3 regions of the Agarivorans sp. JK6 genome follow, and region 3 is predicted to be linked to each of the others. Evidence: predicted binding sites of a transcription regulator. Region 3 holds the regulator's gene; each other region holds the start of a gene.

Region 1 (8,303 bases), 1.3 Mb from region 3:
CTGTGGGAATAGTAGGCCCAGCCTGTTATCTAAGTGCGGTTGTTGCCAGTAATTTGTCTTACTCCGCGCGCTTAACCGAAGGTCAAGTACGCTTAAGTGTTGCATGTGGCACTGCCGCGGCAGTAGCGGCTTTATTTAATGCGCCATTGGCCGGTACGGTGATAGCTTATGAATTGGTGATGCGCCGCTTTAATTGGCGCTCTATCGCCACCATAGCGGTGGTGGCAGCAACAGCTAGCGTTATATCGCAATTGCATGGTGGAAGCATGTTAACAATTAACCTGCCTCCGCAGTCTTTTGAATGGCATGGTTTAGCGCAGTTTGCCTTACTCGGCATGTTGTGTGGTGTATTTGCTACTTTGCTGGTTAAGCTTATTCGCGCCATGCCTAAACTTAACCGCAACTATGCAGTAACTATTGCGGCTAGTGTGACCGCTTTAGCAGGACTGCTAAACCCTCAATGGTTAGGTTTAGAACCTATTACGCCAAACGGTTTACTTTATTGGGAGCTAGACCTTGGCCAACAGCACCTCTGGTTATTAGCTAGGATCATCTTAACCACTGTAGCTTTAGCCTTTGCCCTACCCGGTGGCAGTTTAGGCCCCATGTTGGTAATTGGCGGTATTTTAGGCAGTATCATTGGCGAGGTTATTCCTAACAGCGCAGACTTAATGCTAGTGATAGTAGGTATGGGCGCCATGTTTGGCGCAGTATTTCGCACTCCCTGGGCAGCGTTTTTACTAATTACCGAACAAACCATGCAGGTTGAAATTGTTATTCCAGCCATAGTGGCGTGTTTGTGCGCCAGTGCTATTGCCAAATATATCTTCCGTTCACCCAGTTTAATTGAGCAGCAACTACTCAATGCGCAAATCCGCTTAATCAATAGCCCCGTTCTAGTTAAAGAAGAAAACAAAACGCTAGATAGTGAACAGTTGCAGCAAAGTTAAATGTAAGTAGCTAGATAAACTGAGCAGCGCTCTCCCAACAAATGCAGAAACGAATAGCTCAGTCCCAGCATTACAAATAGCAAAACCCTAACCAGCAAAAATGAGCCGATAATACCTGTCAAATAAGACAAGAAAGGAGCTATTCACCGGAAAAACTAGGCGAAATGAAAATGAGAACGGTATCACAGAAAAATACGATAGGCTTGCAGGCTTAAGTGTTCTAGAATGACACGGATATTAATAGTGGCTTTGTATTTTATAGGGATTTTTTTTATGCGCCGCCCAGTTGTACTGTTAATAATGGCTTGGTTTTCAGGTCACGTTTTTGCTGCCGTAAATACCGACACCACCACCTTTCAAGCTAATAGTAGAGTGATTAAAAGCTTCACCGATGAACATGGTGAAACGACCAAGCACATACCTAGCATCAAAAAGTTCGATGCTGGCCAATACTTCTATTCACAAACTCTTAAGTACCACGACTTTGTTTGGTCATGTAAAGAATACGATGATGGCGGCCAGTGCCTAGATTTAACCCGTAGCCCTCGTCCTCCGATTCGCTTAGTCTCTTTTGTGCATGACCGAAATGACCAAAGTAAAATTCAAGCTGATTTAGTGCTGCTTTATAACCAGCAGAACGACAAAAAAATTGAGCTAATTAACTTGAGTGAAGACAGAGCCGCTCGTAGCAAGTATCAAGTTTCTACTCTGCCGGTCGTAGTGATTGTGCGTGGCGACGAAGAAATCGCTCGAAAAACCGGACTTGAAACCAGGCAAAACATGAGCAACTGGATCAAGCACGAGCTGAGCAAACCCTAACAACGCAACTTGCACTCAAAATTGTACACTTAGCCGCTTTCAAAGTGGCTAAGTGATTTGTAGTTCAAGCTAAGCTCTAACAACCACCATCTATAGTCTTTTCTATGCAGTGCTCTGTATCTGCCGTTCTGACATACCACCAGCCCCTAAAGATAGCTAAGCGATTAGCAACAAAATAGTTTTTGCTAAGATCTTAAAATTGAAAGCCTGCGTATTAATGGACAAATTCAATAAAACTAATCGGCCAATGTGAATTATTTTCATTAATAAGCGCTAGCAAATCTTTTACCCCTCACTTAGAATAGACGTCCAGATGGTAAAACATCCATACGTATATAATTCCATTTACGAGATATAAACATGGCTACTCATTTATTTACTTCAGAATCAGTGTCTGAAGGGCATCCAGACAAAATTGCAGATCAAATCTCCGATGCAGTATTGGACGCAATCTTAGAGCAAGACCCAAAGGCACGTGTAGCCTGTGAAACCTATGTAAAAACCGGCATGGTAATGGTAGGCGGCGAAATCAATACCTCAGCCTGGGTTGATATCGAAGAACTTGCTCGCTCAACAGTACGTGACATTGGCTACACCCACTCAGATATGGGTTTTGATGCTGACTCTTGCGCTGTGCTTAACGTTGTGGGCAAACAAAGCCCAGACATTAACCAAGGTGTAGACCGCTCACGCCCAGAAGATCAAGGCGCTGGTGACCAAGGTTTAATGTTTGGTTATGCCACCAACGAAACCGACGTGTTAATGCCTGCACCAATTACTTACTCACACTTGCTGGTTAAGCGCCAAGCAGAAGTGCGCAAAAATGGCACGCTTGACTGGTTACGCCCAGATGCTAAATCACAAGTTACCTTTGCTTACGAGAATGGCATTATCACTGGCATTGACGCTGTAGTTTTGTCTACACAGCACTGTGACAGTATTTCTACTACCGATTTACGTGAAGCCGTAATGGAAGAAATCATTAAGCCAGTACTACCTGCACAGTGGCTTAACGATAAGACCCAGTTTCACATTAACCCTACTGGCCGCTTTGTAATTGGTGGCCCAATGGGTGATTGTGGCTTAACCGGTCGTAAAATTATTGTAGACACTTACGGCGGCATGGCACGTCATGGTGGCGGTGCATTCTCTGGTAAAGATCCTTCAAAAGTTGACCGCAGTGCCGCATATGCTGGCCGCTATGTAGCTAAAAATATTGTTGCCGCAGGTTTAGCCGATCGCTGTGAGATTCAAGTATCGTATGCAATTGGTGTAGCGGAGCCGACTTCAATCAGCATTGATACCTTTGGCACTGGCAAAATTGCCGATGACAAATTAGTGGCTCTAGTGCGTAAGCACTTTGACCTGCGCCCTTACGGTATTTTAAGCATGCTAGATTTGGAGCGCCCAATCTATAAAGCAACCGCTGCTTACGGTCACTTTGGTCGTGAAGAGTTCCCTTGGGAAGCGACTGATAAAGCAGAACTACTAAAGAGTGAAGCTGGCTTATAAGCTATTGCTCACTCGTTAAATTAAGCCGAAAGCGTATAATCGTCGATTATCCTTTCGGCTTTTTTATTGGCTAAGTCTAAGAATTCAATTTGTGCAGCAATTAACTCATCAAGTAGAACAGTGCTTTAGGCTGGCTGAAAGCTATTTTAAGCAAAGCTTTCAGCGCCCCGAGCTGGTGCTGTCATCGCGAAAAAGTAAAGTGGCGGGCAGTGCCAATTTAAGCCAATGGCGCTTGCGTTTTAACGCCCACTTTTATCAGCAGCAACCAGAACACTTTTTAGCACAAACCGTCCCTCATGAAGTGGCTCATCTGGTCTGCCACGCGGTTTACGGTCGAGTAAAACCCCACGGTGTAGAATGGCAACAGATAATGCAGCAGGTTTTTAACTGCCCCGCAGCTACCACTCACAACTACTCACTAGAACAACTACAGCTAAGCAGTTTTGAATATCGCTGTGCCTGCCAAGTTCATCAATTAAGCGTTCGGCGTCATAACAAAGTGCTAAAAGGGGCCAGTTATCAATGTCGAAACTGCCAACAACCACTCTTTCAATGCTAAGTTTGTTCACTCGCTATACAACTCTCTTTTGAAATCACCTTCGTAGGTAAGCCATTACGACCACCTTTAAGGTCAACCATAAAGCCTAAGCCATCGTTAAGTGCAGAGTTCTCTAAGTAATTACTTTCGTCACAAACAACTTTAGTAAGCCAGCTTTCCATTATACCGACTGAATTTGCAGTCCAGCCCCTACGTTTATCACGAAGCCTGCGTTCAATAACCAAAACATCTCCTTTGAAATAACATTGCTGGCGTAAATAAGGAGGAGTTTCCACGTCGGTATTACAATGGCTTAATACCAGCTCCTTGGTCTCTTCTGATATTGAAGATGCAGGATCAGCTTGATAAGCCAACGCAATGCTCTCTGCATTTTGATTTAGGTTCGCACAGCCACTAAAGAGAAATAAAGAGGCTAGAGGTAAAGTCCATTTAATAAACAACACGATTTCCTTTTCGTTATCGACAAAAGCAACAATATGAAGGAATCAGGATATAAATCAACAAATAATACAAAATAACTGTAATTCTAGTTTTGCTATTCTAGGCTTAACTACTTTTTAGGTTTATCCTTTAACGGTCAAATCCTTAACCATTACAACAACCCAAAGGGCCTATTTTTCACCATGCGCATTCCACGAATTTTCCACTCTCAGCCGCTCTCGCTAAACATGGTCACAGAGCTTGATGATGAAGCAGCCAATCACGTTGGGCGGGTACTGCGCATGGAAACAGGCCAGCAACTTGAGCTGTTTAATAACGATGGCAATAACTACGCAGCACAAATAGAAAGCGCCAGTAAAAAGCATGTGTCGGTGAAAATTACCGCAGCTACCGCTAACCCTAGCGAGTCTCCTCTGCATATCCATCTAGGCCAAGTGATTTCTCGTGGTGACAGAATGGAATTTACCATTCAAAAATCTGTGGAATTGGGAGTAAATAAAATCACTCCTCTCACCAGCGAGCGTTGTGGGGTCAAGCTCAACCAAGAGCGCTTTGAGAAGAAGCGCCAACAATGGCAAAAAATTGCTATTGCTGCTTGCGAGCAGTCGGGGCGCAGTGTTGTGCCAGAAATAGCACCACTACAAAGCCTAGAGCAATGGGCCAGTGAAGAGTCTGCCGCTATGAAGTTGAATTTGCACCCAAAGGCCCCATATAGCATTAAGACCCTGCCAACTCCTGAACACGGAGTAAGGCTACTTATTGGGCCAGAAGGTGGCTTAAGCGAGCAAGAAATTGAGAACTGCAATCAGCATCAGTTTCAAGAGACAATTTTAGGGCCGCGGGTACTGCGAACCGAAACCGCAGCCCTTACGGCTATAACCGCTTTGCAATGTCAATTTGGAGACTTAGCATAAATGAGCATTAAACTTGGTATCGTGATGGATCCCATCGCCGACATTAACATCAAAAAAGATTCTAGTTTCGCCATGTTGCTAGAAGCTCAATCACGCGGCTACGAGATTTACTACATGGAGATGCAAGATCTCTATTTAGATGGCGGCAGAGCTGCAGCGAATATGCGCCCATTAGCCGTACAACATGACGAGCAATCATGGTATGAATTAGGCAGTGAAGTGGATCAAAGCTTGAGTGAGCTAGATGTCATTTTAATGCGTAAAGATCCTCCATTTGATACCGAGTTTATCTACGCTACATATATTTTAGAGCGCGCTGAAGCTGAGGGCAGCTTAATCATTAACAAGCCGCAAAGCTTACGCGACGCTAACGAGAAATTGTTTACTGCTTGGTTTGCCGAGTTTACCCCAACTACGCTAGTTAGCAGTGATATGCCGCGCTTAAAAGCTTTCCACCAGCAACACAAAGACGTCATTATGAAACCGCTAGATGGCATGGGCGGCGCATCTATCTTTCGCCTAAAAGAAGGCGACCCAAATGTTGGCGTGATACTCGAAACGCTCACTAATCATGGTCAAGAGTACTGCATGGCGCAGAAATTCATCCCAGAGATTGTAGATGGCGATAAACGCATTTTGATCGTAGATGGCGAGCCTATGCCCTATTGCTTAGCGCGCATTCCATCGAAAGGCGAAACCCGTGGCAACTTGGCTGCAGGTGGCCGAGGTGTTGCTCAACCACTATCAGACAGTGACTGGCACATCGCTAATGCCATAGGCCAGGCTCTAAAAGAAAAAGGCTTAGTATTTGTAGGCTTAGATGTGATTGGCGATAAGGTGACTGAAATAAACGTCACTAGCCCTACCTGCATCAAAGAAATTGAAGCAGCCTACGATATTTCCATTACCGGTAAGTTAATGGATGCAATAGAAGCTAGACTTAAATCATCAACCTAAGTAGTTAAAAGGGTTAATTTGGACGCAATGAACACTTTGCAGAATCAGTTTTTAATCGCCATGCCTAGCCTAGAAGACCCCTTCTTCAAACGCTCGGTAGTCTATATGTGTGAACATAATGAAGAAGGCGCAATGGGCCTGGTGATTAATGTACCGGTAGACTTGTCGGTAGAATCGCTGCTGCAACAAATAGAACTGCAAGACCAAGTAGAAATGATCCGTGAAGATTTGGACCGCCCGGTTTATCAAGGCGGTCCTGTGTCGCAGGAGCGAGGCTTTGTGCTGCACTCACCGGTAAAAGGCTTTAGCAGCAGCTTAAAAGTGAGTGAAGAGCTCATGGTCACCACATCTAAGGACGTGCTCGACACCTTAGGCACTGATTCCCAGCCCAGTGATTATATCGTCACCTTAGGTTATGCCAGCTGGGAAGCGGGACAGCTGGAGCAAGAGATTGCTGAAAACTCTTGGCTAACCTTACCGGCCAGTACCGACATTATTTTCTCAACCCCCATTCACAAACGTTGGGAAGCCGCGGCCAAAAGTTTGGGCATTGATATCTGGCAATTATCTAACCAAGTAGGTCACGCTTAATGGCCAGATCTGGAGAGCGCTCAGCCCTTGCTTTTGACTTTGGAACCAAAAGTATTGGTGTTGCCATCGGTCAAGAGTTAACGGGCTCAGCTAAGCCGCTGGCCGCCATCAAAGCTCAAGATGGCATTCCAAATTGGCAAACTTTAGAAGAACTGCTCAAGCTATGGCAGCCCGATCTACTGGTAATTGGTTTGCCGCTTAACATGGACGGCACCGAGCAAGATCTCACCAACCGAGCCAAGAAGTTCGCCAACCGCCTACATGGCCGTTTTGGCTACCCAATTGCGATGCAAGATGAGCGCTTGACCACGGTAGACGCCAAAGAAAAGTTATTTGAGTTAGGCGGTTATAAAGCCTTAGAAAAAGGCGCTGTAGATAGCCTAGCCGCCGCCTTAATTTTTGAAAGCTGGTGCGCCGAGCAATACTAGTAGTTCACTTAAATTAGTTAATAAAAAGCCTCGATATTATCGAGGCTTTTTTGTTTGAAGAACTAAGCCTTCTATTTACTTGAGCCAGACCAAATATCTTTATCTATTTGCTGTTTCAATTCTGGGTACTCGTCGCTGTTGAAACTTGGCACTTTGCCAGCGTCTAGCTGACGATTGTAGTCAGAGGCTAGTTTCACTACCACACCAGAGAGCATCAAAATTGCCACAAGGTTAACTAGCGCCATAAAGCCCATAGATACATCAGCTAAATTCCAAATAATGTCAATCTTCACCACTGCGCCTACCATTACCATTGCTAGTACCAATAAACGGAAGATCCACAAACCGGCTTTATGGTTGTGCTCTAAGAAGATTAAGTTAGTTTCTGCATACGAGTAGTTACCCACTATCGATGTGAAAGCAAAGAAAATAATCGCAATACCGACAAAGTAGCTTCCCCAGGCACCCACTTGACCACTTAAAGCTTGCTGGGTTAGTGCAATGCCATCACCGGTAAGTTGCTCGTTATGGCTAAGCAAAATAATCGCTGCAGTGGCAGTACAAATCACCACAGTGTCGATAAATACCCCAAGCATTTGCACATAGCCCTGAGAAGCAGGGTGTGGTGGATAGGGCGTTGCTGTGGCAGCTGCATTAGGCGCACTACCCATACCAGCTTCATTAGAGAATAAGCCACGCTTAATACCGTTCATCATAGCCGCACCTAAAGCACCAGCACCAGCCTCCTCAAAACCAAAAGCCGAGCGGAAGATAAGGCCGAACACCTCTGGCATTTGTTGAATATTCGCCAATACAACCAGCAAGGCCACTACCACATAAGCTAAGGCCATCACTGGCACCACCAACTCGGCAAAACGAGCGATGCTGCGAATACCGCCAAAAATAATTAGCGCAGCCGCTATCACCAGTACTAAGCCTACTAGGTATTTCTCAAAGCCAAATGCTTCATGCAAAGCAGAGGCGATAGAGTTAGCTTGTACGGCGTTAAACACCAAGCCAAATGCAATAATTAGACAAATGGCAAATACCACGCCCATCCAACGTTTGCCTAAGCCTTGTTCCATGTAATAAGACGGGCCACCGCGAAAATTACCATCGCTGTCTTTTACTT
Region 2 (8,303 bases), 520 kb from region 3:
GATTAGCGACAGGAAATAAGAAGTCAACGATTGTTTACAGCAAGTCCTTCTGCCTTCCCCCAAAAGCTAGTGATCTAATCGGCCAGTGCTAACGTTATATTGAGGCAAAACACAATTGGAAGGACTCATCATGAAAACTCAATCTGTTGGCCTAAGTGATGTTACCGTGCTTTTTTACCCAAGCGACAACCCTTTTCAGCTGCAATCTATGCTGTTAAAAGATCAAGTTGTGAATTGCCAAGGCAGAGTGGTGATCCCCAGCAAACACAAGCAGGGAAAGATTATTGTTGCCGTGATAGCCGGCCAAGCCGACTTACTAAATTTACTCGGCGACCGATTTGATGTAAGCCCCTTGTCTGTGGCTTAAGGTTTAGCAGCTGCGGTATCTGTAGAAGATACTGTATCCTCCAAATCAGCTTCCGCACACATATAAGCGCGACTAGAACAAAATGGCGTAAGCGGCACACTGGGCTCTAATGGCTGCTCTTGCTCGGCTAATTGACGTTGATGCTTGTTGGTGACTCTAGCCACAATATAAAAAGCCATTCGCAGTGCCAATAATCCAAATACAACGGTTCCTACTGCTTGACCACCCAACACACCCAGCGGGCCAAACCACTGTCCACCTAGATAAACAAAAGGGATTGTGCCTAGAGTTGCTTTACCAAAATTAAGCATGGTAGAGGTGCTTGGGTAACCAAGATTATTAAAGGCAGCGTTAGCCACAAACATCGCCCCATTAAATACAAAGCTAAAGCTTATCCAAGTACAGAAGAAGCCAATAACAGTGGCCGCTTCGCCACCCACACCAAACACATCCACAATGACGTTTTGCCCCAACAGCAAAATTAACGACACAGCAACAACAAACCCACCGTTAAACCAAAGCGCTTTGCTTAAGGCCTCATGTACTCTAGCGTAATTATTTGCACCAAAGTTTTGCCCAACAATAGGGCCAATGGCGCCAGATAACGAGAATATCATGCCAAATGCCACCGGCATTATACGTCCAACCACAGCCCAACCCGCTACGTAGGCATCGCCAAAAATAGCAATAGAAGCAGTAACGTAGGCATTGCCCAAGGGAGTTGCTACATTGGTCATCATCGCAGGAGCAGCCACCTTTAAGATAGCGCGCAGATCTTCCAACCACTTTTGCAAACTAAAGCCAGCAAACAACTGGTGCTTGTAGACCACCCCAGACAAGGCAACACCTGCAACCACAAAGCGCGCGATAACCGAGGCAATAGCGGCACCAGGTAAACCAAGCCCAAGCGCAAATATAAATATCGGGTCTAACACCGCATTTACGCCCCCACCCGCCAAGGTAGACCACATCGCCCGTTTTGCATCACCTACCGAACGCAGTGCAGCGCCACCACTCATGGCCAAACCAAGAATCGGTAGCGAAGGCAGCAAGATTCTTAAATACTGTACTGCAAGTTCATGGGTTCTGGCCTTAGCGCCAATCAAGCTCAATAACTCTGGAGCAAAATACCAAGCCAAAGCGGCAAAAGCAGCGCTAATCAAAAAACCAGTAAATAAGATATTGGTGACTAACTGCTTAGCCCGCGCTTTATCTTGCTGGCCAATCGCTTTTGACACCAAGGCGGTCATTGCAATCGATAAGCCAATAGAAATTGAAGTGGTAAAAAATGCGATAGTTCCGGCGTAGCCTACCGCTGCAGCAAGCTCAGCCTCACCCAGCAAGCTAATAAAAAACAGATCGGCTAAATCAACCAAAAATAAAGCAGTTAAGCCAATGGCATTGGTGGAGGACATAACAACGATGTGGCGAAAAATATCACCAGACACGAACTTTGCCTTTGGCATAGAAACTCTCAAAACAACTGGGTAATTTCTAGTGTAGGCGCTAATTAAAACGAAGTCATTGGCGAAATAGCCCCTTAATTAAAGGGGCTATTGCTGGTTAAGTTTAGCTAAAGCTAGCACGTAGCTCTTTGGTTGCTAAGACCATGTTGTTTAAGGCTGCCTCAGTTTCCTGCCAATTACGGGTTTTTAAGCCACAATCTGGATTTACCCACAAGCGTTGCAATGGGATCCATTGTGCTGCTTTATCAATCAACGACTTAATATCATCGATGCTAGGAATGTTAGGCGAATGAATGTCGTAAACACCTGGGCCAATTTCATTTGGATACTCAAAGTGCTCAAAGGCCTGCAACAAACTCATCGCCGAACGAGAAGTCTCAATGGTTAATACGTCGGCATCCAATGCGGCAACCGCCGGCATAATGTCATTAAACTCGCTGTAACACATATGAGTATGGATCTGCGTTTCTGGCTTGGCGCTAGCTGCTGATAACTTAAAGGCCGATACCGCCCAACTTAAGTAGTCATCCCATTGGCTGCGTTTAAGCGGCATACCTTCGCGAATAGCAGGCTCATCAATTTGAATAACTTGAATACCGGCTTGTTGCAGCTCAGCCACTTCGTCATTAAGCGCGATAGCGATTTGCTCAGCGATTTTGGCGCGGCTAATATCCTCGCGGGCGAAGCTCCACGTCAAAATAGTCACCGGGCCAGTTAACATGCCTTTAACCGGCTTGTTAGTTAAGGATTGCGCATAACTGCTCCACTCAATAGTAAGAGGTTTAGCGCGCTCGATATCATCTACAATAATTGCTGGTTTTACACAACGCGAACCGTAACTTTGCACCCAACCAAAGCGGCTAGCAATAAAGCCATCTAATAGCTCGGCAAAATACTCAACCATGTCGTTACGTTCGGCTTCACCATGCACTAACACATCCAAATCTAAGCGCTCTTGACGCTCAATGGCATCCTTAATGTGTTGCGCAAGCGCAGCATCATAATCGGCTTGGCTTAGTTGCCCTGCTTTATATTCGCGACGCTGACGGCGAATTTCATTGGTTTGTGGAAATGAACCGATGGTAGTGGTTGGCAAGGGTGGCAATTGCAAACTTTGCTGCTGAATCTCTTGGCGCTGTGCAAAGCTTAAAGTACGCTCACGCTCAGCCGGGGTTAAGGCGCTAATTCGCTGCTGCAAGCTGGAGTTGTTTTTCTTGCTAAGGTTTTGCAAAGCAGCACTGTATTGGCGAGATAGCCGCAGGGCGTCAGCTTCACCATTTAGCGCTTCATCAAGTATTTGCAGCTCAGATAGTTTTTGCTCCGCAAAAGCCAAACGATACTTAGCATCACCTAAGTCCGTTTCACTCTCTAGGTCAAGCGGGCTGTGTAACAAAGAACAAGACGAGGCAAGCCACAAGCGCTCGCCTAAACGAACTTTAAGTGAACTGTAGTTCTCGATAATTTCTGGCAAATTTGCTCGCCATACATTTCGACCATTAATCACACCAGCAGACAGTACCCACGATTCAGGTAACCAAGTTAGTACTTGCTCAAGCTGTTGTGGAGCGGCAGATAAATCCAAATGCAGCCCGTCTACCGCCAATTGCTTAATCACCTCAGCATTGTCTAACACATCTGCAAAATAACTGGTCAAAAGCAACTTAGTGGGGCTTAGCTTTGTTTGATAAGCAGCTAACAATGCGTCTTGCCATTGCGAATCGAGCTCTAGGCCCAAGATAGGTTCGTCCACTTGAACCCACTCCACACCTAAATCAGCAATAGCTTGGAAGATCTCGCGGTAAACCGTTAACAACTGTGGCAATAACGACAAACGGTCAAAATCACTGGCTGCTTGGTCGTCATTTTTACCTAGGTACAGGTAAGAAACAGGCCCCAAAATAACCGGCTTAACTGCATGGCCTTGCTCAAATGCTTCGCGAATTTCATCAAACAGTTGCTGCCACTGTAGGCTAAATACACTGTCTTCAGAAAACTCCGGCACAATGTAATGGTAATTAGTGTTAAACCATTTGCTCATGTCTGATGCCGCATGATTACAACCACAGCCCTGTTGGCCTCGAGCAATTGCAAACATGCTATCTAGGTTAATTTGCTCAGACTGATGACGCTTAGGCAGGTTGCCTAACAATAATGAGGTATTTAGTACTTGGTCGTACCAAGCAAAATCGCCGACGGTCACCCAAGCTTGACCGCTGTCTTTTTGCGCTTGCCAGTTTTGTTGGCGAATGTTTTTGCCAACTTGTAATAACTCTTGCTGCGAAAAGCCACCACGCCAGTAGCGTTCTAAAGCAAATTTTAGTTCTCGTTGCTTACCAATTCTTGGGTAACCCAATACGTGAGTAGTGCTCATATCAATATCCTTTTAGCCGTCTAGATGTATAAATCCATATTGACCAGAGCGAGGCCTCAACACAATTGAAAAGCCATCAAGTTAAATTGAATTTCTCTCAACTTTGCTTAATTCAGTGAAAACTTGTCATACAGAATTAAAGCTCCCTATCTATATTGAAAAATATTCATGTTAAGCCATCTACCTTGGCACTTATATGTACAAACAAACCTGAACTGCCTAAGCTGCAAATTCGCCCAAACACTTAAAGGAGCTAGCCAGATAAATGTTAGAGATAAAGCATTTACGTTGCATTCAAGCTATTGCTGCTAGCTCTTCTTTAAAGTCAGCGGCTGCTAAGTTGTTTATTACTGATTCGGCGCTATCTCACCAGCTAAAAGACTTAGAGCAACGCATCAATAGTCACCTAGTATTAAGAAAGCAACAGCCCTTGCAACTCACCCAACACGGCCAGCAACTGCTTAGTTTAGCCCAGCAAGTGCTGCCTTTAATTGAACAAACCGAGCAACAATTTAGCACCGCCCAACAACAGCAAACACGTTTAAACATTAGTGTTGATTGTCATGCTTGTTTTCAATGGCTATTACCGGCTTTGCAGCGGTTTCAGCAAACCTGGCCAGAGGTAAATAGCCATTTTTGCCAAGATAAAGACTATAACGGCCTGCCCTTGTTACAGCGTGGGGAAGCTGACATTCTGCTAACGTCTGAAGTAAGCCCAGAGGAGCAAATCCACTTTGAGCCTTTATTTGAATATGAGATGGTACTTATTTGCCCACCTCAACACCGCTTAACCAGCCAAGCGACAGTAAAAGCCTCCCAGTTAAGCCAAGAGACCATCATTAGCTACCCGGTAACGCCACAACGCTTAGACCTATATCGTTACATTCTTCAGCCCAGCCAAGTAGCTGTAAAACAATGGAAACACGCCGATAACCCAGCCATGTTACTGCAAATGGTCGCAGCAGGAATGGGAGTGGCAGCGATGCCTTATTGGGCTGTAGAGCATTATGCGCAACAACAATTTGTGCACTTGCTGTCGTTTGAACAAGCCTTATGGCGCCCCATGTACGCAGCTTTTAGTAAAAACGCTCAATCAAGTACAGTGCTAAAAGACTTTGTTGAACTTATTTTGCAACAAGCACTCAGCCAACTAAAAGGCAGCAGAGCATTAAGCTTTAAGCAAAAATAAAGCGTCAATTTGATTTGACGGATCCGCCAAAAAGAGTTTACTTTTAATAACATAAGGAAAGCTCCCAGCTCGTATTTTAACTTTTTGGCATAGGTTTTTGCGATGGTGTCTGACTGGTCTCCAGCAGAGTTTACAGAAAGAAAAATGAGCCTTGTCATGCATTTGGCAGGTTTCATTCCTAGTGCTTATTTTTCAATTACTCATTTAGTTAACGGGGTATTTTGGTACGGCTTAGTGGTACTACCCTGCGCCTTGGCCATTTTAGTTTCGCTATTCTTCTTATTCACCAAACCCGAATCCAACCATTACAAAACTGCCGACGTATGGTTCTTATTGCTAGCCATTCCCCCGGTTTTATTAGCGCTAACTCAACCCAATATGCATGGCGAGTTTTTTGTTCCCGCATTAATTTTGGCCTGCTTTATCCACTTACCGCTGCAAATGGCAGAGCGCCTTGTATTGGCTGTAAGCATTCTGGCAATAATTCTTGGTGTTCATCACTTAGGTGTTCATCAAGGTATACGTTTTAGCATTGGCGTAGTGGCCTCACATATTTTTGCTTGGGGCTTAGCGCGGGTACTGGTAAAACAAAATAACGAACTCAAAGAACTCGCTTTTAAAGACTCCCTCACGCGCTGCTACAACCGCAGAGCCTTGTTTGATGAGCTGCTAAAAGCTACCCAACAACATAAACGCAGTGGCATCAAAGCTAGCATTATCCTTTTAGATTTAGACCATTTTAAAGCCATTAATGATCAACATGGCCATAATGTAGGCGATCAAATACTAGTGTGGTTTGCCCACTTTTTGCAACAAAACACCCGCGTTAACGACCGCGTTTTTCGCTACGGAGGCGAAGAGTTTCTTATCATGTTGCATGATGCAGACTTTGATACTGCCTACCAAACTAGCGAGAAGCTCGTAGCTAAAATATCTAGTTTATTAGCGCCTAACCAACTGTCGATTAGCTTTAGTGCAGGTATAGCTAGCATCAAAGAAAGTGAGAGTATTGATGATTGGATTGAACGGGCAGACCAAGGTTTATACCAAGCCAAGCAAGCGGGGAGAAAGCAAACTTGGCCCAGTCAATTTGAGCGTGTAGAAACCAGCTCACCAAAACAGCCTATTTAAACACGTCGTTTAAATAGGCTAATAACGACTAACGTTACTTTATAAGTATAATTTTATTAGCTGATCTTGCTAAAGCGATAAGACTGGATCATTTTCTCTTCACTACCTTGCTGTGAGTAGGTTTCAACAATCCATAGCTGCGGGCTCACCACTCGTAACTCCATGCGCATATTAGCTGTACTAACTTGGCTCAAAGGATAGTAGCTAAAACGATTCATCGCCGCTTGAAATTCCCCGGCATACACAACATCGTTCTCAAGATTTGAAGCACTCACACTTAACTGATGTCCCTGTTGCTGGTTATAACTTATCGTTGTGCTGGCTTGTAGTTCAAGCTGTTCACCTGCAACTTCTAGCTGCTCTAGCTCTACCGTAGCAGCGTCACTTTCCATCATTTTACCGCGAGCAAGCCCCTGCGCTTCGATGGTGCTACCATCAGGCTGAATCGCCCAAACGTTTACCTGCCATTGACCCAGTAATTTGTTCAAATGCTCACCTTGATTGGCCGTTGCATTGTCACCATTCATAATCACTGTGTTTGGCTGGGAGATAGCTTCTGCAGTTACATCGGTTCGACGATTCTCTTGGCTATTCTCGTAGTCGCGCATTGCACCACTGGCACCACCAGCCGCAGCACCAACAGCAGCACCTTTCACTGCCAACTCTGCATCTCCAGTCACCGCGCCCATAACCAAACCTACAACGGCTCCACCTACTGCGCCAGTTTTCATTCCTTGGTTAGGATCTGGCTCACCATCCGTTGAGGCACAGCCAGCAAGCATGCTGCTTGCAAGTAAAACGACACTAATAGAGGTTCCGACTTTGTTCATTCAAGATTCTCGTGGTTGCTAAATAATCGGTCGCTAAGATAAATCAAAGCACCAGCTAGCATCAGAGCATGCAAAAAATATTTTTTTATAATCAATGCCTAGCGAGCCCCTTTGGGCGATTCAACAAGTGCTGCTAAAATAAAGTACATAATAACAATTACTTGAACACTCTATATGGCTAACTACAAGAGCATTGCCGACTACTTGCAGCAAAAACGTAACCAAGCAAACCTAACCCAAGAACAGCTTTGCCAAGTATTAGCGGCCTTTAGCCCAGAGTTTAGTGAGCTTGATGCCTTGGCAGTGAGCCGTTGGGAGCGGGGAAAAGTAGAGCCAAGTTTAAATCGGCAGCTAGAAATTATTCGCTACTTTGGTGATGAAGCTTATAAGATTTTCACTTCCAGTAGCTTTAGCTCGAAAAACCTTCCTAGCAACCAAGCGATGAATAAAGTCCTTGAAGCTCGAGCCAAGTTTAAACACTACTTGGGAGCTCATCCCTATCTCCCTCAAAGAGAACTGAGCTTTGAGCGCATAAGCCCACCCCACCCTTTAGCGGATCATAGTGCTCAACACTTAAGCAATTACATTGATAACCTCACCTTTGGCTATGAGCAGTGGGACAGCGCTTGGCTCGAGACGCTTCAAAACCATCTCGCTGCAGAGGTAAGTTACTATTTCTACCTCGGTCAACTCGCTGGGCATTGTTTTGCTCTCAAGATAAAACAGCCCTACTTTGAGAAGCTACTAGACAAGAGCTTAGATGAAACCGATATATGCGAAGAAATGCTAGCCAGCAACAATGAACCAGCCAGCTTATATATTTACTCCATTTACACAGGGCGAGTAAACGCCATCACTCAAGTTTATGAAAACTTGTTTAAAGCCTTCATTATGAATAAGTCGTTAAGCTATATAGGCATAAGAATTCGCCGCGACATTGCTTTTGTGA
Region 3 (8,303 bases):
CCACAGCGCTGGCGCGGGCGTAATCTCATGTTTTTCGATAAAACCTTTATCTACTAGCGCTTTAATGGCAGTACGGGATAATTCTTGTTGCTTGCATTGTTCGTCACTCAGCTGGCCATCTTCTTGCTGTTGCAAGCTGCCTAATACAACCCCTTGCTTGGGGGCGCGGGTAAAGTTTGCTAGATCGGCCACTTTGCCTTGCTCACTTAAACGCCACACTACAATGCTTTTAGCTTTGGCTGGCTCACCTTTGCGTAAAAGTGCCGGCAAGGCTTGGCTGATCACATCTCCCAGGCTGTGGTGATAATAAGAGCTAGCCCAATTAAGTAGCTTAAATAGGCTTTCTGGTAACAATGCTTGTTGATCGAGTGATTCACTAAAAGGTTTAAGTTTATCTTCGGCAATGTCGCTATCGCTGGGGTGTTCTATAACCAAACCCACTTTTTCGCCTTTACCAAAAGGCACCTTTACCCGAGTACCAATGGCTGGCATTGGAGTGTTTGCTGGCACGCTGTAATCAAAAAGGCGACGCAGGGGAATAGCTAAGGCAACACGAACAATCGACACTAATGAATAAACTCAAGCAAAAAACCTGTCTCATTCTACTGGCAGAGCACCTTGCGGAGCAAATTAAGCGTTTGGCGAATTTTTGCCCGCTTTTTGTTGTTGGGTGCTTGCTATGCTAGGTGGCTTCTTATATGATCCGCCACCTAAAATTTATAGGCTCTGATAGAGTTGCTTTCGTATGGTGTTTGGTGTCAATTGTGGCGACCAGATGGCGATACGGCCCAAGTATTGAGGTAATCCATGAAAACTGATATCCACCCAACTTACGAAGTACTTACTGCTACTTGTTCTTGCGGTAACGTAATCGAAACTAAATCTACTCGCACTGGCGCAATGTTCCTAGACGTATGTGACAAATGTCACCCGTTCTACACTGGTAAGCAACGTAACGTTGATACCGGTGGTCGTGTTGATCGTTTCAACAAGAAATTCGCTGTATTGGGCAAAAAATAAGCCAGCCTTATTTACGCTACACAGCAAAAAAAAAGCGCCTAAGGGCGCTTTTTTTGTGTCTGGGGCTTAATAGTTTTTAGATTAAGCTAAATTGCTTTTTAGTTAGAAGTTTACCTTCATGGAATACTTCAAATAACCAGTCACCAGTAACAGCTTCCCATTTTTCTTCGATGAAGTAGAAATGACAATTACTCGTTGTCCCGTTTTTTAGTTTTAGCGTTTTACTGTATGACATCGAAGTATAGATTTTCCCGTCATCATCTATCATTTCAGGGCTGGTAATCGATTTAGTTACTTCAACCTTTTTTTGTCCAGCTTTTACTTCAAAACAATAACCAAAAGTTGTACCCACTTGAGCTGCTATCTCAGTTGTTTGCTTAGTGACTTTTCCACTCTTACCCGTTAGTACCGAATCGTTTGGCGTATTGCTTGCTGAGTATTCTCCTGTGAGACTTGATTGCCCGTAAATCCCGTAGTCGAGAATTGTTGAAGTTACTTCGGTATTTGATTCAGTACTGGCACATCCTGCTAATAGAATTAGCGCAGCTGTGTATAGCTTTTTCATGATCATCCTTGACGTTATTAACTGACTTAAAATAGAAATTTTTTTGAGGATGATAACTAACTAAACTAGAAAGTCGATTGCTTAATGTTTTGCTGAGCTTATTTTCTTTCGAAGTTAGACATACGCAGCTGAACTCATTAGCAAACGCAGTACAAACTTTCACTTCATATTTAGTGTCTCCTGAGTGTTCAGATAATGCGGGGCAACCTTTCTTTTGCTTCATTTTCTTTGGTCGGCAAAGAAAAATGACGTCGCCGAAGGCGAAACGGGTGGGTTGCGCTATCGGATGAAGGATAGAGTAATTGGAGGCAAGCATAGCCTTAAGTAAGATAAAGCAACAAAAGCCGCTTAATCAGCGGCTTCGTTTTATCAATTAGTAGTTAGTTGTTGGCTTCTTCTCTCTGCTCTAAAGAGTGAGCTTTACCCAAGGTCCAAGTATCATAATCTCGCAGCACATAGAGAACTAAGCATGCAGCTAGCATTGGCCAAGCAGCAAAGAACAATAAGTTATTAAATGGGTCTAGATACTTAGCAAATGAAGAAAATGTTGAACCAGCATGCAGTACCAACACCGCAAGGTAGGTGATATTTTTCCATAAACCTAAGGTAAAGGCTGCGATAAAGGCGAGTTGTGCAAGACCCATGGCAATAAGTGTATTGGTGGTTAAATTTAATCCGTAAAAACCAGAGAACACTTTTATAGCATGCTCTGGTACAAGTACTTTATCTAATGCCCATATTGTAAACACGAGGGCAATGCTTAGCCTTAAACATAAAAGGCCAAGTGATAGCTTTGAGGCTAACTGAGGTGGGTACGACGTTTTCATCCTTTTACCTATTTTAAATTAAGAGCCTGTTTACAGACCGGTAAGCCCCCAATTTGATTACAGTTTATGAGTAATAGTTGGTGAAAATAGTTTGTTGTACGCTGGGTTTAGGCAATAAAAAAGCCGCTCGGTGAGCGGCTTTTTAAAGTCTTAATCTTCTTTATCCAATTCTGCTTGGGCGGCTTTTTCTAAGGCTGGGTCTGGCTTGTCTTTTTGCAAGTCGGCGTCATCGGGGAGCGGCTGGCCTGTGTAGGCGTGCAAAAATGCTTCGCAAAGTAGCTCACTGTTGGTGGCGTGGCGTAGGTTATTTATTTGTCTACGGGTTCGCTCATCGGTCAATATCTTTAGCACTTTTAGTGGGATAGATACTGTGATTTTTTTTACTTGTTCGCTTTTTTTACCGTGCTCAGCGTAAGGGCTGATCCACTCACCATTCCAATCTGTAGACATTCTGCAATACACACCAAACTAAAGAGACCCTATTGTAACGGGGGAAATGCGACTTAGCAATCCAACAGCAAAGACATTTAGACGTCTAGAAGTGTTGACGTCTTATTTGCTGGTGGTAAAGTGGCAGGATAAATTGAGGGAGTAAATCAGCAATGTCTTTAAAAGATCTACAAGCGGCTACTATAGCAGTGCGCAGCGGTATTGAAAGTGATACCCAACACGGTGCGGTAGTGCCGCCTATTTATTTGTCGAGTAACTACAGCTTTGCTGATTTTAACCAAAAACGCCAGTTTGATTATAGCCGTTCGGGTAATCCTACTCGCCACATTTTAGCCGAGGCGATTGCCGATTTAGAACATGGTGCTGGTGCGGTAATTACTAACACCGGTATGTCGGCGGTTAACCTTGTTACTGCCTTGCTTGAGCCAGGCGATTTATTGGTTGCACCGCATGATTGTTACGGTGGTAGCTACCGTTTATTCGACAGCCTAGCTAAAAAGAATGCTTTTGAAGTGGCTTTTGTTGATCAAAACGATGACGCAGCTCTAGCTCAGCTATTGGCTAAGAAGCCTAAATTGGTATGGTTAGAGACCCCAAGTAACCCTTTGCTTCGAATTGTAGACATTAAAGCCATTGCCGAGCAGGCACATGCTGCAGGCGCATTGGTGGTGGTAGACAACACCTTCTTGTCGCCTGCTTTGCAAACGCCAATTTTGTTAGGTGCCGACATTGTGGTGCACTCGGCCACTAAATACATTAACGGCCACTCGGATGTGGTGGCCGGTATGGTGGTTGCGGCCAACGAAGAACTGGCCGAGCAATTGGCGTGGTGGGCAAACTGTTTAGGGTTAACGGGTTCGGCTTTTGATTCGTACCTTACTTTGCGTGGTTTACGTACCCTTAAAGCACGAATGAATGTACACCAACAAAATGCCCAAGCCTTGGTGGAATGTTTACAGCAGCAACAAGCGGTGGGCGCGATTTACTATCCAGGTTTACCAGAGCATCCTGGGCATGTTTTAGCGCAAAGCCAGCAAAAAGGCTTTGGTGCTATGTTCAGTTTTGAATTGAATTTAGAAGAAAGCCAAATGGTTAAGTTTTTAAAAAGCTTACAGTTGTTTTCTTTGGCGGAATCTTTAGGTGGCGTAGAGAGTCTAATTGCTCATCCGGCTACCATGACGCACGCTGCCATGTCGGCGGAAGCGCTAGCAGAGGCTGGCATTTCTAATCAGTTATTGCGGGTATCGGTAGGCTTGGAAGATTCGCAAGACTTAGTTAATGATTTACAGCAGGCCTTTGCCCAGCTGTAGTTTTACCAGCGTTGTAGAGAGGTAAGTCATGTCGGTAAATAGACATGTGCATAAATTTGGTGGCAGCAGCTTAGCTGATGCAGGGTGCTTTAAGCGGGTGGCGGCCATTGTGGCCGAGCATACTCAAGCACAGGATTTAATTGTGGTATCGGCAGCGGGTAAAACCACTAACCGTTTAATCAATATTATTGAGTTGGCTAAACAAGCCGATAATGCCGCAGCAGATGCGCTAACCGGTTTAATTGAATTTCAAAGCAAGTTGGTGAATGAGCTTCTTGATGAAGCCGCTGCCAAACCGATCCTAACAGCGCTTGATGGCGAGCATCACCAAATTGCTAGTATTCTTGAAGGTGAGCTTACAGCCTTTACCTGTAATGAAGTATTGTCTTTTGGCGAGCGTTGGTCTGCACGTTTATTAGCTGCTTTATTAAGTGCTCAAGATTGCCAAGCCGAGTGGTTAGATTCTCGCCAGTTTTTTAAAGCGGAGTTATCTACTCAACCGCAAGTGGATGTTGCGCAAAGCGCACCGTTATTAGCTAAATGTTTAGCTGAAAAAGCCGCGTGCCGTATAGTGGTAACGGGGTTTATTTGTAGTGATAGTGAACAACGTACCGTGACTTTAGGTCGCAACGGCAGTGATTACTCGGCTACCGAGTTAGCTGCCTTGGCCGATGCTGTGTCTACTACGATTTGGAGTGATGTAGCCGGTATTTACAGTGCTGATCCACGTTTAGTGAAAGATGCGGTATTGCTTGAAAACCTTGCGTTGAATGAAGCTGCAGAATTATCGCGCATTGGTACCTCGGTATTGCATGCGCGCACCTTAGAGCCACTGGCGCGCTCTCGCCAAAAAGTGAACTTGCGTTGCAGCTACGCTCCCAACGACGGGCAAACCTTAATTCACCGTAAAGGCGCAAACAGTCACAGCGCTAAAATTGTTACCTCGGTAGACAATGTGGTACTGCTGGAGCTTACTTTTACCGAAGATTTTTCTCACAACGCCACCGCGTTGTTAGAGGCTTTAGCGTGTAGCCATTTAGCGCCAGCAACTCGCCATAAACATAGCGAAACAGGTTCTTTACGTATGGCTTACACCTGTGAGCTTGTAGATGAAGCCTTAGCAAAAATAGACCAACTGGCGAGCCAATTTCATATCCAAAAAATTGAGCGTAGCGAAGGTTACAGTTTGGTGGCCCTAGTGGGCGCGGGCGTATGTGATAACCCGCAGCAGTGCTACCAGTTTTTTCAGCATTTGGCTGAGCAGCCATTAGAGTTTATTCACTCTAGTGCCGACAAACTAAGTTTGTGTGCGGTGGTGAGAAAAATCACCTTAGAGCCGTTATTAAAAGATTTACATAGCCACTTATTCAAGCAAAAAACCAAGTTAGGTTTGGTGGTATTTGGTAAAGGCAACATCGGTAGCCAGTGGCTTGAGTTGTTTAGCCAGCAACAAACTAAGTTGGAGCAGCAACATCAAATTGAGTTGTGTTTGGCGGGAGTGTTTTCTAGTAAAGCTGGCCATTTAAATTTTGCTGGCTTAGCGCTTGAGCAGCTAAACAGCAGTGAGGCAGATACTGCACTTATTTGGCCAGAGATATTTGATAAGTTAAAACGTCATCCTTATGACGAGCTTGCTGTGTTAGACATTACCGCCAGTGAGGCATTAAGTGCTTATTATGGTGAGTTTGCTCGACATGGCTTCCATCTTATTACCGCTAACAAGCATGCTGGTGCAAGTGAGCAAGCTAATTATTCAGCCTTGCAGCAAGCCTTTAGTGATCATGGTGCTCAATGGTTAAGTAACGCCACGGTAGGGGCGGGCTTGCCAGTGCAAAAAAGTATTCAATGTTTGCGTGACTCTGGCGATGAGATTCATACCATCTCAGGAATATTTTCTGGCACTTTGAGTTGGTTGTTCCAACAGTACGACGGAACCGTGGCCTTTTCTGAATTGCTCGCTGATGCCTTAAATCAAGGTTTAACCGAGCCAGATCCTCGCGAGGATCTTTCTGGTAAAGATGTGCAGCGCAAGTTGCTTATTTTAGCTAGAGAGGCGGGTTTACAGTTGGAGCTAGCCGATATTGCGCTTAGCTCGTTAGTGCCAGAGCATTTAGCGGCCTTAACGGTAGAGCAGTTTTTAGACTCGATGAGCGAGTTAGACCAAAGCATGCTAGAAGCCTTTAATGACGCTAAACGTCAAGGCAAAGTGATTCGTTTTCTAGCCAAAGTGAATCAAAAGGGAGAGGCTGAAGTTGGCTTATCGGCAATTGATGCACTTCATCCTTTTGCTAACCTTAAACCTTGTGACAATGTGTTTGCCATTGAGAGCTTATGGTACAAGCAAAACCCTTTGGTGATTCAAGGGCCAGGCGCGGGCAGAGAAGTTACTGCAGGGGCTATTCAAGCTGATTTAGTTAGCCTTTGTAAAAGCCTTAAATAAGCTGATGTTGGATAAAAAAAGGCCTCTTAAACTAAGAGGCCAAATAGGATATTAAGGGTGTTTACAAACGCTTGAAGGTTGCTACCTTCACTCTAGTTTTAAGGGTTGCTAGAAAACCTTCCGCACAAGAAAAGGTGGCGTGAAGCCACCCCTCAATTTTTACTCACACTTGCTTACCATCATTGTGCCAGCAGCTGACACAGGATCTGCATTGTCAATCTTAAGGCTATAAACGTACTTACCTGCTTCAGGAATCGTTACGTTCATTTCTTTACCAGAGCCTTCAATGCGTGATACTGGTAGTGTTGTTCCTAATACAACAGTTTGACTCGGAGTCGACACTTCGAAACGCTTAGTACTGTCGTCACTCCACTCAGCAACTGCGTATTTAAAGCCAAAGGCTGTATCGCTAGGCTCATCAAATACTAATTGATAGAGGTTGTTACCTTTGTAGCTTAGTTTGTGAGAATCGACTGCAGCCCAGCCGTTGTGAGAACCTCGAGCAAATACATCTTCGCCGATTGGTCCAACTTCACTTGAATCAGGTAAGGTACAATCTGCTAACTCGCCTTCTCCTACGATGCCGCCTGTATCTGGGCCTTCTGGAGAAGGATCTACAACTTCTAAGAAGCGAGACTCTAGGGCTCCTAATGTGATTTCATATTCACCAGAAGCTTGAGAGATAAGGGCATCGTTAACTAAATCTTTAAGATCGCCATTACTACCAATTTGCGCATCGCTAACGGTAACAGTTTTGGCTGAAGTGCTAGTGTTGGCTAGGAATAACACTACGTTGTCGCCAGACAACTTGTGGTCAAAATAAACATTGACTGCTTCGTCGGTAACAATTGCAGTGCGTTCGCCTTTATATAAGGCTGGGTTTTCTGAACGAATTTGCATTAGCGTTGATATGTAGTCACGCAAATCTGCTTGCTCAGTATTAGCTGCAAATATTTCACCGTTGGTTCGGGCGCCAGTTGGCAAGCCTTCAACTTTTCCGCTATTTCGGGCTACGTGGTCATCACACAAGCCAACAGCTGCACAGGTAGTGTTGTCTTCTTGGTCGGCAAAGCCGGGTACTTCATCGCCAATTTCTTCGCCATAGTAGAAAGTAATTGGTCCAGAATAGGCAGCCAAAAACGCATTTGCTGCTTTATGTCGTAACCAGTACTCTGATTCATTTGGTTCTGCGATGTTGCCGCGCTGTTGTAAGTCGCCTAAGCGAACTAAATCGTGGTTAGAGATAAAACCATTAGGAACGGCGTGTTCAGGGTAAGCAGAATGTGTGCTAAATACACTGGCTAGGTTGCCCGCGCTGTGATTATTGCCGCCACTTTCTTCCACAGCATAAGACTGAACAATGCGGTATCGACCTGGGAAATCAAAGGCTGAGCATAAACCGGGCTGTTCTGTTGTTCCATAAGCCTGTTCTGCAATTTCAGATTCACCTCTCCAGATTTCGGCAACTAGGTAGCCCATAGGGTTAACAGTTTCGCCATTCATGGTGTAGGTGGTTGCTTTAGAAGCATCTTCAACCGATTTACGAATTTCGCCCCATGCACCAACTGGTACTTGATAAGCTTGGTCTAAACGCCAGCCATCGATACCCAGCTCAGTAATCCAGTAAGTAGCCACCTCTTTATAAAACTCTAGGGTATCGTTATCGGTACCTGGGTAACTAACTGGGTCAT

Evidence for each region. Region 3 encodes MetJ, which represses methionine synthesis genes. Its sites were predicted from a motif close to TAGACGTCTAGACGTCTA; they were not measured.
Region 1: metK (methionine adenosyltransferase) is a predicted target of MetJ. The motif match lies at 2,072-2,089, and genes of this name have one in related genera.
Region 2: metE (5-methyltetrahydropteroyltriglutamate--homocysteine S-methyltransferase) is a predicted target of MetJ. The motif match lies at 4,218-4,235, and genes of this name have one in related genera.

The regions. Positions count from the first base shown of each region.
Region 1 is NZ_CP113525.1:3,863,833-3,872,135, forward strand. It holds gene OV592_RS17740 (chloride channel protein) at 1-950, shown strand, start outside; gene OV592_RS17745 (hypothetical protein) at 1,224-1,769, shown strand; gene metK (methionine adenosyltransferase) at 2,130-3,281, shown strand; gene OV592_RS17755 (SprT family zinc-dependent metalloprotease) at 3,373-3,840, shown strand; gene OV592_RS17760 (hypothetical protein) at 3,837-4,280, opposite strand; gene rsmE (16S rRNA (uracil(1498)-N(3))-methyltransferase) at 4,464-5,195, shown strand; gene gshB (glutathione synthase) at 5,196-6,152, shown strand; gene OV592_RS17775 (YqgE/AlgH family protein) at 6,180-6,743, shown strand; gene ruvX (Holliday junction resolvase RuvX) at 6,743-7,171, shown strand; gene OV592_RS17785 (sodium:alanine symporter family protein) at 7,243-8,303, opposite strand, start outside.
Region 2 is NZ_CP113525.1:964,044-972,346, reverse strand. It holds gene OV592_RS04565 (DUF2375 family protein) at 131-367, shown strand; gene OV592_RS04560 (MATE family efflux transporter) at 364-1,833, opposite strand; gene metE (5-methyltetrahydropteroyltriglutamate--homocysteine S-methyltransferase) at 1,937-4,204, opposite strand; gene OV592_RS04550 (LysR substrate-binding domain-containing protein) at 4,470-5,393, shown strand; gene OV592_RS04545 (GGDEF domain-containing protein) at 5,538-6,524, shown strand; gene OV592_RS04540 (YMGG-like glycine zipper-containing protein) at 6,581-7,354, opposite strand; gene OV592_RS04535 (helix-turn-helix transcriptional regulator) at 7,529-8,303, shown strand, end outside.
Region 3 is NZ_CP113525.1:440,388-448,690, forward strand. It holds gene priA (primosomal protein N') at 1-567, opposite strand, end outside; gene rpmE (50S ribosomal protein L31) at 808-1,020, shown strand; gene OV592_RS02070 (DUF3859 domain-containing protein) at 1,097-1,585, opposite strand; gene OV592_RS02075 (hypothetical protein) at 1,966-2,334, opposite strand; gene metJ (met regulon transcriptional regulator MetJ) at 2,563-2,862, opposite strand; gene metB (cystathionine gamma-synthase) at 3,015-4,172, shown strand; gene metL (bifunctional aspartate kinase/homoserine dehydrogenase II) at 4,201-6,612, shown strand; gene OV592_RS02095 (alpha-amylase family glycosyl hydrolase) at 6,772-8,303, opposite strand, start outside.